DNA from 3 places in the Pseudomonas sp. H3_E04 genome. Region 1 is predicted to be linked to each of the others. Evidence: riboswitches for the same ligand, from Rfam matches in the RefSeq annotation. Region 1 holds a riboswitch; each other region holds the start of a gene.
The links. Region 1 has a riboswitch for cobalamin ahead of AB4N53_RS08340 (ABC transporter substrate-binding protein). Riboswitches for the same ligand answer to the same signal wherever they lie in the genome.

Region 1 (3,249 bases):
CGAATACCACCTGTGCTGCCTCGGCATCCGCAGGAACCGGCCAGTGATTGCCGAACTGTTTGATGCGAATCCACCGCTGACCTGATCAGCCCTGCCCCTTGAACCGCCTACCTCATTGTCGAGGGACGGCCCACGCTTACCTGAAAACGGAGATTGACCATGCAGTACCAACAACCGACTCATCTGCAAGCCGCGATCCTCGACTGGGCCGGCACCGTTGTCGATTTCGGCTCGTTTGCGCCGACGCAGATTTTCGTCGAAGCCTTTGCCGAGTTCGGCGTCGCCGTGTCGCTGGAGGAAGCGCGCGGGCCAATGGGCATGGGCAAGTGGGATCACATCCGCACCCTGTGCAACCTGCCGCAGATTGCCGAACGTTACCGCGCGGCGTTTGACCGCTTGCCGAGTGACGACGATGTGACGGCGATCTACGAACGATTCATGCCGTTGCAGATCGAAAAAATCGCCCTGCATTCGGCGTTGATTCCGGGTGCACTCGAGGCGATGGCGGCGTTGCGCGACAAGGGTTTGAAAATCGGTTCGTGCTCGGGCTATCCGGCGGTGGTGATGGCCAAGGTCGTCGGACTGGCAGAGGAAAATGGCTACGTCGCCGACCATGTCGTCGCCACCGATGAAGTGCCCAATGGCCGTCCATATCCGGCGCAGGCGTTGGCCAACGTGATTGCCCTGGGCATCAATGACGTGGCCGCCTGCGTCAAGGTCGACGACACCTGGCCGGGAATTCTCGAAGGGCGCGCCGCCGGCATGTGGACGGTGGCGTTGACCTGTTCCGGCAACGCGCTGGGCCTGACCTATGAGCAATACAAGGCGTTGGCGTCGGATCGACTGGCGGTAGAACGCGCGCGGATCGGCAAGATGTTCGCCCCTTCGCGCCCGCATTACCTGATCGATACCATCGCTGAACTGCCTCAGGTGATCGACGACATCAATGCGCGTCTGGCCCGGGGTGAAACTCCGCAAGCCAGCTGAGTCGGCCCTGACCGTGATCGTTCCCGCGCTCAGCGTGGGAACGATCCCATCACTCCCTTGAACTGCCGGAAGCAAGGTTGGCGTGACAGCAGACGCCTGCTGCTAATGCTCGTCGCGATAGATTGGTCTCCCCTTCAGCGGCTCGATCGACTACCATGCCGCCGCCGGTTTCCACACGGAATTAATAGGGAATCCGAAATGCTTGCACAGCATCAATCGGAACTGCCCCCGCAACTGTAGGTGCCGAGCCTGCTCCTTGACTGCCACTGGGTGAATCCCGGGAAGGCCGGAGCGTGGCGATGACGCATCAGTCAGGAGACCTGCCGGCACAGTGACTGACTAACCGGCGGGGTGTCCGGGAAGGACATCGTGCCGTGCGCGTTTTTCAATGCCGGCCTTGCGCAGTTTCCACGACCGCGCCCGAGGTGTGTTTCCAACCGTACCCGCCCGCTCACGTACGGTTCCCCTGGAGACTGCCCCATGCTGCTGCCCCGCGTTGCCACCCTGCTCACCGCTCTGAGTCTTTGCGCCCTGGCGCAAGCGGCGCCGACTACGTATCCGCTGACCGTCGAAAACTGCGGCAGCAGCCTGACCTTTCAGCACGCTCCTGCGCGCACGGTGACCATCGGCCAGGCCGGTACGGAAATGCTTTATGCCTTGGGCCTGGGCGACAAAGTCGTCGGCACTTCGCTGTGGTTCAACGATGTGCTGGGCACATACAAAACGCAGAACGACAGGGTCGAGCGTCTCGCCGACAACGAGCCAAGTTTCGAAGCGGTGATCGGCAAACGCCCGGAACTGGTCGCCGTCGAGCTGGAATGGATGGTCGGCCCGCAAGGCGCGGTCGGCACCCGTGAGCAGTTCCATGAACTGAAGATTCCCACCTATCTGCTGCCCTCTGATTGCGAAGCCAAGGACAACCTCGTCGGCTCGGACGGCACGCGGCTGGCGCCGTTCCGCATCGACAGCATCTATAAAGCCGTGAGCCAACTGGCGGCGATTTTCGACGTGCAGGCGCGCGGCGAGCAGCTCAATGAGCAGCTCAAAGCCAGCCTCGCACAGTCGATCGCCACGGCGACAAAACAGCAGCGCAAAGACGTCAGTGCACTGGTGTGGTTCTCCAGCGCCGAGATGGACATCGAGCCGTTCGTGGCCGGACACAAAGGCGTTCCCGATTTCATGCTCAGCACCCTCGGCGTGCGCAACGTCGTCGAGTCGGATGAAGAATGGCCGACCGTCGGCTGGGAAACCATCGCCAAGGCCAACCCGACGTTTCTGGTCATCGCGCGCATGGATCGTCGGCGTTTCCCGGCTGACGATTATCAGAAGAAACTCGCCTTTCTGCGCAGTGATCCAGTGACGCGCAACATGGACGCGGTCAAGCACAACCGCATCATCATTCTTGACGCCATGGCCATGCAGGCCAGCCTGCGCACCTTCGACGGCCTCGCACAACTGGCCACGGCCATCAACGGCTACGACCTGTCGCAATGAGCAGACGCCTGATCCGTTTGCTGCTGGTTCTGTTGACGCTATCGGTCGCGCTGATCGGCGGCGTGGCCATTGGTGAGACTTCAATCGAGCCGAGCGTGGTGTTGCAGGTGCTGGCCAACAAGCTGTGGGGTGCCGGTTATGTGCTCGACCCGATCGACGAAGGCATTGTCTGGAACTATCGCCTGACTCGCGCTTTGGTCGCGGCGGCCTGCGGCGCCGGTCTGGCGACATGCGGGGTGATTTTGCAGTCGCTGCTGCGCAATCCGTTGGCCGATCCGTATCTGCTGGGAATTTCCGCTGGCGCCTCGACCGGCGCGGTGATGGTCGCGCTGCTTGGCGTCGGCGCAGGGGCGATTTCATTGTCGGTGGGTGCCTTTGCCGGTGCGGTGACGGCGTTCGCGCTGGTGATCCTGTTGGCGCGGGTCAGCGGCACGGCCAGCGGTACCGGACAGATCATTCTTGCCGGGATCGCCGGCTCGCAGCTTTTCAACGCCCTCACCGCGTTTCTGATCACCCGCTCGGCCAGTTCGGAACAGGCGCGCGGGATCATGTTCTGGCTGCTCGGCAATCTCGGCGGCGTGCGCTGGCCGTCGGTGTGGCTGGCGGTCCCAGTGGCCTTGCTCGGGCTGGTCGTTTGCCTGTGGCACCGGCGGGCGCTGGATGCGTTTACCTTCGGCGTGGATTCGGCGGCATCCCTCGGCATTCCAGTGCGACGTGTGCAAATTCTGTTGATCGGCTGCGCCGCGCTGGTGACGGCGGTGATGGTGT
Region 2 (3,249 bases), 710 kb from region 1:
CTGTGCTCAAGTCGCTGAGCTCGGGGTCCGGGCGGTCATCGCCGGGCACCAGGATCAGCTGTACGCCGCGCTCCGACAACTCGACCAGCCGCTCGACGCCGTAGCGCCAATAGGCAATGCCGCCATGCAGCGAGATCAGAATGACCTTGGCGTGGCGCAGCACTTCGTCGACATACAGGTCGACCGAGGCATGATTCTGCACCTGCATCGGGTTGGCCAGACGCAGGCTCGGATAATCATCGGGCAGTTGCTGCGCAGCCTCGGCGAGCAGCGCCAGGCTGGAATCGCCGCTGCACAGGATCACCAGCTCGGCGGGGGTTTGTCCGAGGTCGGCAATGTTGTCGTCCGAGACGAATCCGCCAGGCTGGGTCCTGAGCAGGTGCATGGCTTAAACGCTGAGCGCAGCGCGCAATTGCGCTTCGAGTTGTGCCGCATCAAGCTCCTGACCGATCAGCACCAGGCGCGTGACGCGCGCTTCCTCGGCACCCCACTGGCGGTCGAAATGCCTGTCGAAACGTGTACCGACGCCCTGGATCAGCAGGCGCATTGGTTTGCTCGGGATAGCGGCGAAACCTTTGACGCGCAGGATGCCGTGCTGCACCACCAGTTGCGTCAGAGCATCGAGCAGCAGGCTTTCATCGGCTTGCGGCAGTTCGATGGAGATCGAGTCGAAGGCGTCATGATCGTGATCGTCGTCATCACCGTCGTGATGGTGATCGTGGTGACTGTGGCGGCTGTCGATGTGCTCCTCGGAGCCGGCACCGAGACCGATCAGCACGTCCAGCGGCAGGCGGCCGTTGCTGGCCTCGATGATTTTCACCGCTGGCGGCAGCTCTTCGGCGACTTCAGCGCGTACCCGAGCGAGATCTTCCGGGCTGGTCTGGTCGGCTTTGTTGAGGATGACCAGGTCAGCACTGGCCAGTTGATCGGCGAACAATTCGTGCAGCGGCGACTCGTGGTCGAGGTTCGGATCGAGTTTGCGCTGGGCATCGACCTGATCCGGAAACGCGGCGAACGTACCAGCAGCAACAGCCGGGCTGTCGACCACGGTGATGACAGCGTCGACGGTGCAGGCGCTACGGATTTCTGGCCACTGGAAGGCTTGCACCAACGGCTTGGGCAGGGCCAGACCGGAGGTTTCGATAAGGATGTGATCAAGATCACCGCGACGGGCGACCAGTTCGCGCATTACCGGGAAGAATTCTTCCTGCACCGTGCAGCACAGGCAGCCGTTGGCCAGCTCATAAACGCGGCCACTGGCCTCTTCTTCGGTGCAGCCGATGGTGCATTGCTTGAGGATTTCACCGTCGATGCCGAGCTCGCCGAACTCGTTGACGATCACCGCGATACGCCGGCCCTGAGCGTTGTCGAGCATGTGCCGCAGCAGCGTGGTTTTGCCCGAACCGAGGAAACCGGTGACGATGGTGACGGGGAGTTTGGCCAGTGTTTTCATCGGTATGCCCTTTGGCAAGCGGCGGGCATACGGGACGAGAACCGGCAGCGCGCGTGCACGCCGGAAGCATTCGCCACCGGATCACCCCGCCCGGTTGTAGTGAGAATCTGTGACGAGGCAGGTCTCCTGGCTGACGGCGTTCAGGCGCGGGGCCTGGCATTCGCTGCGCCTTCCCGCTGCTCATCGGTTGAGCTGGCAGTGGCGTGGCAACGAACATCACCGTTCACAGTTGCGGGGGCAGCCGCGGCTTCGACCGCGTTCCCTTCTTAGCTTCGGCAAGTGCCGAAGAACCTCGAAAGCGCAAGGCTACGCATGCCCGGGGGGCGGGTCAACATCTGCAACGATCTCGTTATATGGAGATGAACTTTCATATATATACGACGAACCCCTGTCAGTTATTTGTAAGTTATTTCCTACATACATGAATACGCACACTAATAACTCAATCACGCTAAAGCCTGAACCAGAGCCATTAATCCAACGAATTACATTTCTTTACAAAAACCAAATTGATAAATCGAAACAAGATATGAACTATAAATATTCATACGGATTATGAATCACACATAAAAGGATTTTCGGCATGCCTGATTTTCGTCAGCGTTCAATCCTGTTTTTTCATACCCACTCTGTCAGCGAGCCAGCACCATGAGTGCTGGCAACGCATTACGGCAATCAGACGCAGCCGTATTAAAACAACTTTCCGAATTACTGGTTAATTGCCACTACGCGCACAGTTACGATTATCCATCGGCCGAACTTGCATCGCTTGGCCAAACAGAGTTCCGCAATTTCAATGCAACCTGGGAGCGTTTGTGCCCGGATACGTATTTGAGCGTGCAGCACGGTAGCCGCGAGAGGCGCATCTGCAAATTCGAATATCGCCACCGCGAAGGCAAGTGGGCGCCGCTGCCCGATTGCCACTTCTTTCAGACCGAAGCGCACAACCCGCTACTGGGCGGCGTCCAGCGCACCTACCAGCGCAGCGAAGCGACGTTCATCGAGTCCGCAGTGTTGCGCTCGTTGCTGGCCGCCGATCTGGCGCTCATGGAGTTGACGGTCGGGCGGCGCGACTGGCTGGTGACCTGCCACCAGTTCCGCATTCTCTGCGATCCAGGCACTGACGGGCACGCCACGCCGGAGGGCCGGCATCGGGATGGGCATGACTTTGTTTTTCAACACCTGATTGATCGCCAGCATGTCATCGGCGGCGAAAGCCGGGTATTTCATGACGAACGCGGCTGTGTGTTCAGCGCAACGCTTACGGACTATCTGGAAACTATCGTCCTGAATGACCGAATACTTACGCACGAAGTTTCTTCCTTGCAAACATCAGGCATTCATTCCGATCGCGGCAGCCGCGACATGTTGATTATCGACTTCGACCTGGCGGACTACTAATGAATCATTCAAATCATGCACTTCCCATTGCCATGCCTGACACACATGATTTTATTCTGAAGCAGTTCCAGCAAGCCTGGTCCAGGCGAACTTGCACTTTGTCATTGACGGCCAATGAAAACATCTTGTCAGATACTGCGCGCACGCTCGGGCAAAACCGCCACTACGAGCGCTATCTGTTCAATGCCAAGACCATTGACGGGCAGCGCTACGCCGCCGAATTCAACGGTATGCAGGTCGAACATTTTCCTGAAGTCGAAACATTGAAGGCGTTGGCAACGCAAGCCGCGCAGGCAATGTTCAACGCGCCATTTGTCGAATACCGCGTGCTATCCGGCGTCCATTGCACCTTGAGCGTATTGGCTGCCCTGACTGAATCAGGGGCCACCATTGTG
Region 3 (3,249 bases), 1.6 Mb from region 1:
GCCCTTTCGCGAGCAGGCTCGCTCCCACAGGGTTCAGGTGATCCATTGTGGGAGCGAGCCTGCTCGCGAAGGCGGCCTCACGGTCTGGCGCAAACAATGCAGCAATTGCGGTCGGATTGGACGGAAAATAAAAGTGCACATAGGAAGCCGTCATCCGCCCCTCGCGATAAACCGCCTCAGCGCCGCGCCCGCCATTGGGACTCAGCCCACGGGCAATCGGCGTCAGCTCGGTGGTGGTCAGCGAATGATGGTAGGTATGCCCGCGCAACTCCCCTTCCGGCAGCTCAACCGCTTGCAACGCCAGCGCCGCCAGACGCTTCTGCATCACTGCATCGCCCTTGAGCAAACCGACCAGCTCAGCACGAGTACCTTCGACATCGGTCAACGAATCAAGCAGATAAAGCATCCCGCCACATTCAGCGAGCAACGGCTTGCCCGCCGCGTGGTGCGCGCGGATTGCTGCAAGCATCGAGATGTTCTGCGCCAGCGCGACGTGATGCAGCTCTGGATAGCCGCCCGGCAAATACAGGCTGTCCGCCTCGGGCAATTGCGTGTCGCGGATCGGCGAGAAGAACTGCAGCTCGGCGCCCATCGCCCGCAGCAGATCGAGACTGGCGCCATAGGTGAAGGCAAACGCTTCATCGCGGGCGACGGCGATGCGCACACCTTTTAATAGAGGTTCGGCGGCGATGACGTCAGGCGCGGCGAATTCAACGGCCGGTGGCAGTGCAACTTGGCAACTGCTGGCGAGCGCATCGGCGGCCGCGTCGAGACGCAGGTCCAGATCATTCAATTCGCTGGCCTGAACCAGGCCCAGGTGGCGGCTCGGCAATTCGATGCCGGTCTCGCGGGACAGTGCGCCGTACCAGCGCAGACCTTCGGTGAGGCTGCCTTCGAGCAATTGCGCGTGGCGCAAGGTGCCAACGCGGTTGGCCAGCACGCCAGCGAACGGCAAGTCCGGCTGATACTTCGCCAGGCCCAGCGCCAAAGCACCAAAGGTCTGCGCCATGGCGGTACCGTCGATCACCCCAAGCACCGGTACGCCGAAGTGGCGCGCCAGATCAGCGCTGGATGGCGTGCCGTCGAACAGGCCCATCACGCCCTCGATCAGAATCAGGTCGGCCTCGGCGGCGGCTTCCCACAACAGCCGGCGACTTTCCTGCTCGCCGACCATCCACATGTCCAGTTGATACACCGGTGCACCGCTGGCGCGCTCGAGGATCATCGGGTCGAGAAAATCCGGCCCGCACTTGAATACGCGGACCTTGCGCCCCTGATTGCGATGCAATCGGGCGAGCGCTGCGGTGACGGTGGTCTTGCCCTGACCGGAGGCCGGCGCGGCGATCAGCACCGCCGGGCAGTGACGTGATTGCTTCAAAGTTCGACGCCTTTCTGCGCTTTGATTCCGGCCTGGAAGGCGTGTTTGAGCATGCCCATTTCGGTAACTGTGTCGCCCATCTCGATCATTTCCGGCTTGGCGCCGCGACCGGTAACGACCACGTGTTGCATCGGCGGACGCGCCTGCAAATCGCTGAGCACCTGATCGAGATCGAGGTAGCCGTGCTTGAGGGCGATATTCAATTCATCGAGCACCACCAGACCGATCGAAGGGTCGCGCAACAATTCGCGCGAGACTTCCCAAGCGGCAGTCGCTGCGGCGATGTCGCGCTGACGATCCTGGGTTTCCCAGGTGAAGCCTTCGCCCATGACGTGGAAACGCACCTGCTCGGGGAAGCGGCGGAAGAACAATTCTTCGCCAGTGCTGTTGCGGCCCTTGATGAACTGCACCACGCCGCACTGCATGCCGTGGCCCATGGCACGGGCGAGCATGCCGAACGCCGAGCTGCTTTTGCCTTTGCCATTGCCGGTCAACACCAGCACCAGGCCGCACTCGTCGGGCGAATTGGCGATGCGTTCGTCGATCACGGCTTTCTTGCGCTGCATGCGCGCCAGATGGCGTTCGTCACGCTCGGGGGAATCAGTCATGGGGGAGCTCTCCGTTGAGGCTGGATAACGGCGGGCAGGCACAAGAATAGACGGCAAAAAGCCTGGCATCGCCCACCGTGATGCCGCTGAGATGGATCAGGCCGGTCTCCGGGCTCATGAGCGGCGGTTCGCCTGACTGCGCGCCTTCCCGCTTCTTTCGAGGCAGTGGCTCAAGGCGCAGTTTTCACTCATTTACCGTTGCGGGGGCAGCGCCGGGATCGTCGTGGCTTCGCTTGAAGTCCACCCTCACCGGCTTCCCTGTTTCACTCTGTCGACGCGGGGCCACAGAGCACCTGAAACAAGCGGCGAAGGTTAGAGGGTTGGGGGTGGAGCGTCAATTGAAGAGGCGCTTCGGGCGCGAATAACTGCCGCTGATCAATTGTGCAGCGGCAATCTTGTGCCAGACTGTGACAAGTGATATCAAAGAGCCATGCTTTTTTCAAAAAGCCCACTACAACAATAAGGATGACGACGATGCAAGGCATGATCATCAGCAACCCGCGCCTGGAATTTCTGCGCCCGGTGCTGGAACGCTGGTTTGACTGTATCGATCGCTACAACACAGTACGCGGCGACAACGACACGCCGTACTGGCACGACGAGAAAGCCAATCTCGGCCTGCTATCGGCAGCGGCGTGGATGGCGGAAATGGTCACGCTGACCGACACCGCCACGCGCAAACAGAACGAAGAAGGCGAGCGCAATGCCCGCGCGGACCTGCTGATTGCCGGCGCCGAAGACCGCGCGTTCATTCAGGCCACGCAACGCTGGCCACGGGTCAACAACCTCAACCTGACCCAGGCCCTGCTCGACATCACCGTGGATGCCAAACGCATCAGCTACGCCAGCGATCTGAAGCTCGGCTGCCTCTTCGTCGCTCCGCAAAAAGCCCAGCACAGCGCCAGCCCCGAAGAACTGCAGGACATGGTCGACGACCTGCAAAAGGAACACACCTGCGCAGTGGCCTGGTATTTCCCCTACGCCTATCGCAAATTGCACAGCGACGCGGGCAACTATCATCCGGGCATCGCCGTGCTGTTCAAGGAAGCCCGCGGTTGAGCAGTTGAACCATCGGGCCTGCGCCCTCCTCTATGTTTAGGAATGCATTCATAGGGAAGATCAGCAATGCGCAAGGCCCAACTCGCTCTTATCATCGCCGTCGCAGGCGGGCTCGCCGCCTGCGGTGAAACCTCCAGCCTGCAAGTCTCCGACGGCACCGGCCCGTCGCCGAAATTGCCCGAACCGAACAAGACGCTGATCCCG

Region 2: it holds a riboswitch for cobalamin, as region 1 does, so the genes downstream of both, cobW (cobalamin biosynthesis protein CobW) here and AB4N53_RS08340 (ABC transporter substrate-binding protein) in region 1, are expected to answer to the same signal.
Region 3: it holds a riboswitch for cobalamin, as region 1 does, so the genes downstream of both, cobO (cob(I)yrinic acid a,c-diamide adenosyltransferase) here and AB4N53_RS08340 (ABC transporter substrate-binding protein) in region 1, are expected to answer to the same signal.

What each region holds. Positions count from the first base shown of each region.
Region 1 is NZ_CP162797.1:1,869,686-1,872,934, forward strand. It holds gene AB4N53_RS08330 (LysR substrate-binding domain-containing protein) at 1-85, shown strand, start outside; gene phnX (phosphonoacetaldehyde hydrolase) at 160-987, shown strand; cobalamin riboswitch at 1,136-1,329, shown strand; gene AB4N53_RS08340 (ABC transporter substrate-binding protein) at 1,468-2,481, shown strand; gene AB4N53_RS08345 (FecCD family ABC transporter permease) at 2,478-3,249, shown strand, end outside.
Region 2 is NZ_CP162797.1:1,162,801-1,166,049, reverse strand. It holds gene cobN (cobaltochelatase subunit CobN) at 1-385, opposite strand, end outside; gene cobW (cobalamin biosynthesis protein CobW) at 389-1,453, opposite strand; cobalamin riboswitch at 1,553-1,763, opposite strand; gene AB4N53_RS05340 (2OG-Fe dioxygenase family protein) at 2,102-2,854, shown strand; gene AB4N53_RS05335 (PLP-dependent aminotransferase family protein) at 2,854-3,249, shown strand, end outside.
Region 3 is NZ_CP162797.1:280,861-284,109, reverse strand. It holds gene AB4N53_RS01320 (cobyrinate a,c-diamide synthase) at 1-1,378, opposite strand, end outside; gene cobO (cob(I)yrinic acid a,c-diamide adenosyltransferase) at 1,375-1,986, opposite strand; cobalamin riboswitch at 2,069-2,298, opposite strand; gene AB4N53_RS01310 (hypothetical protein) at 2,461-3,045, shown strand; gene AB4N53_RS01305 (PQQ-dependent sugar dehydrogenase) at 3,112-3,249, shown strand, end outside.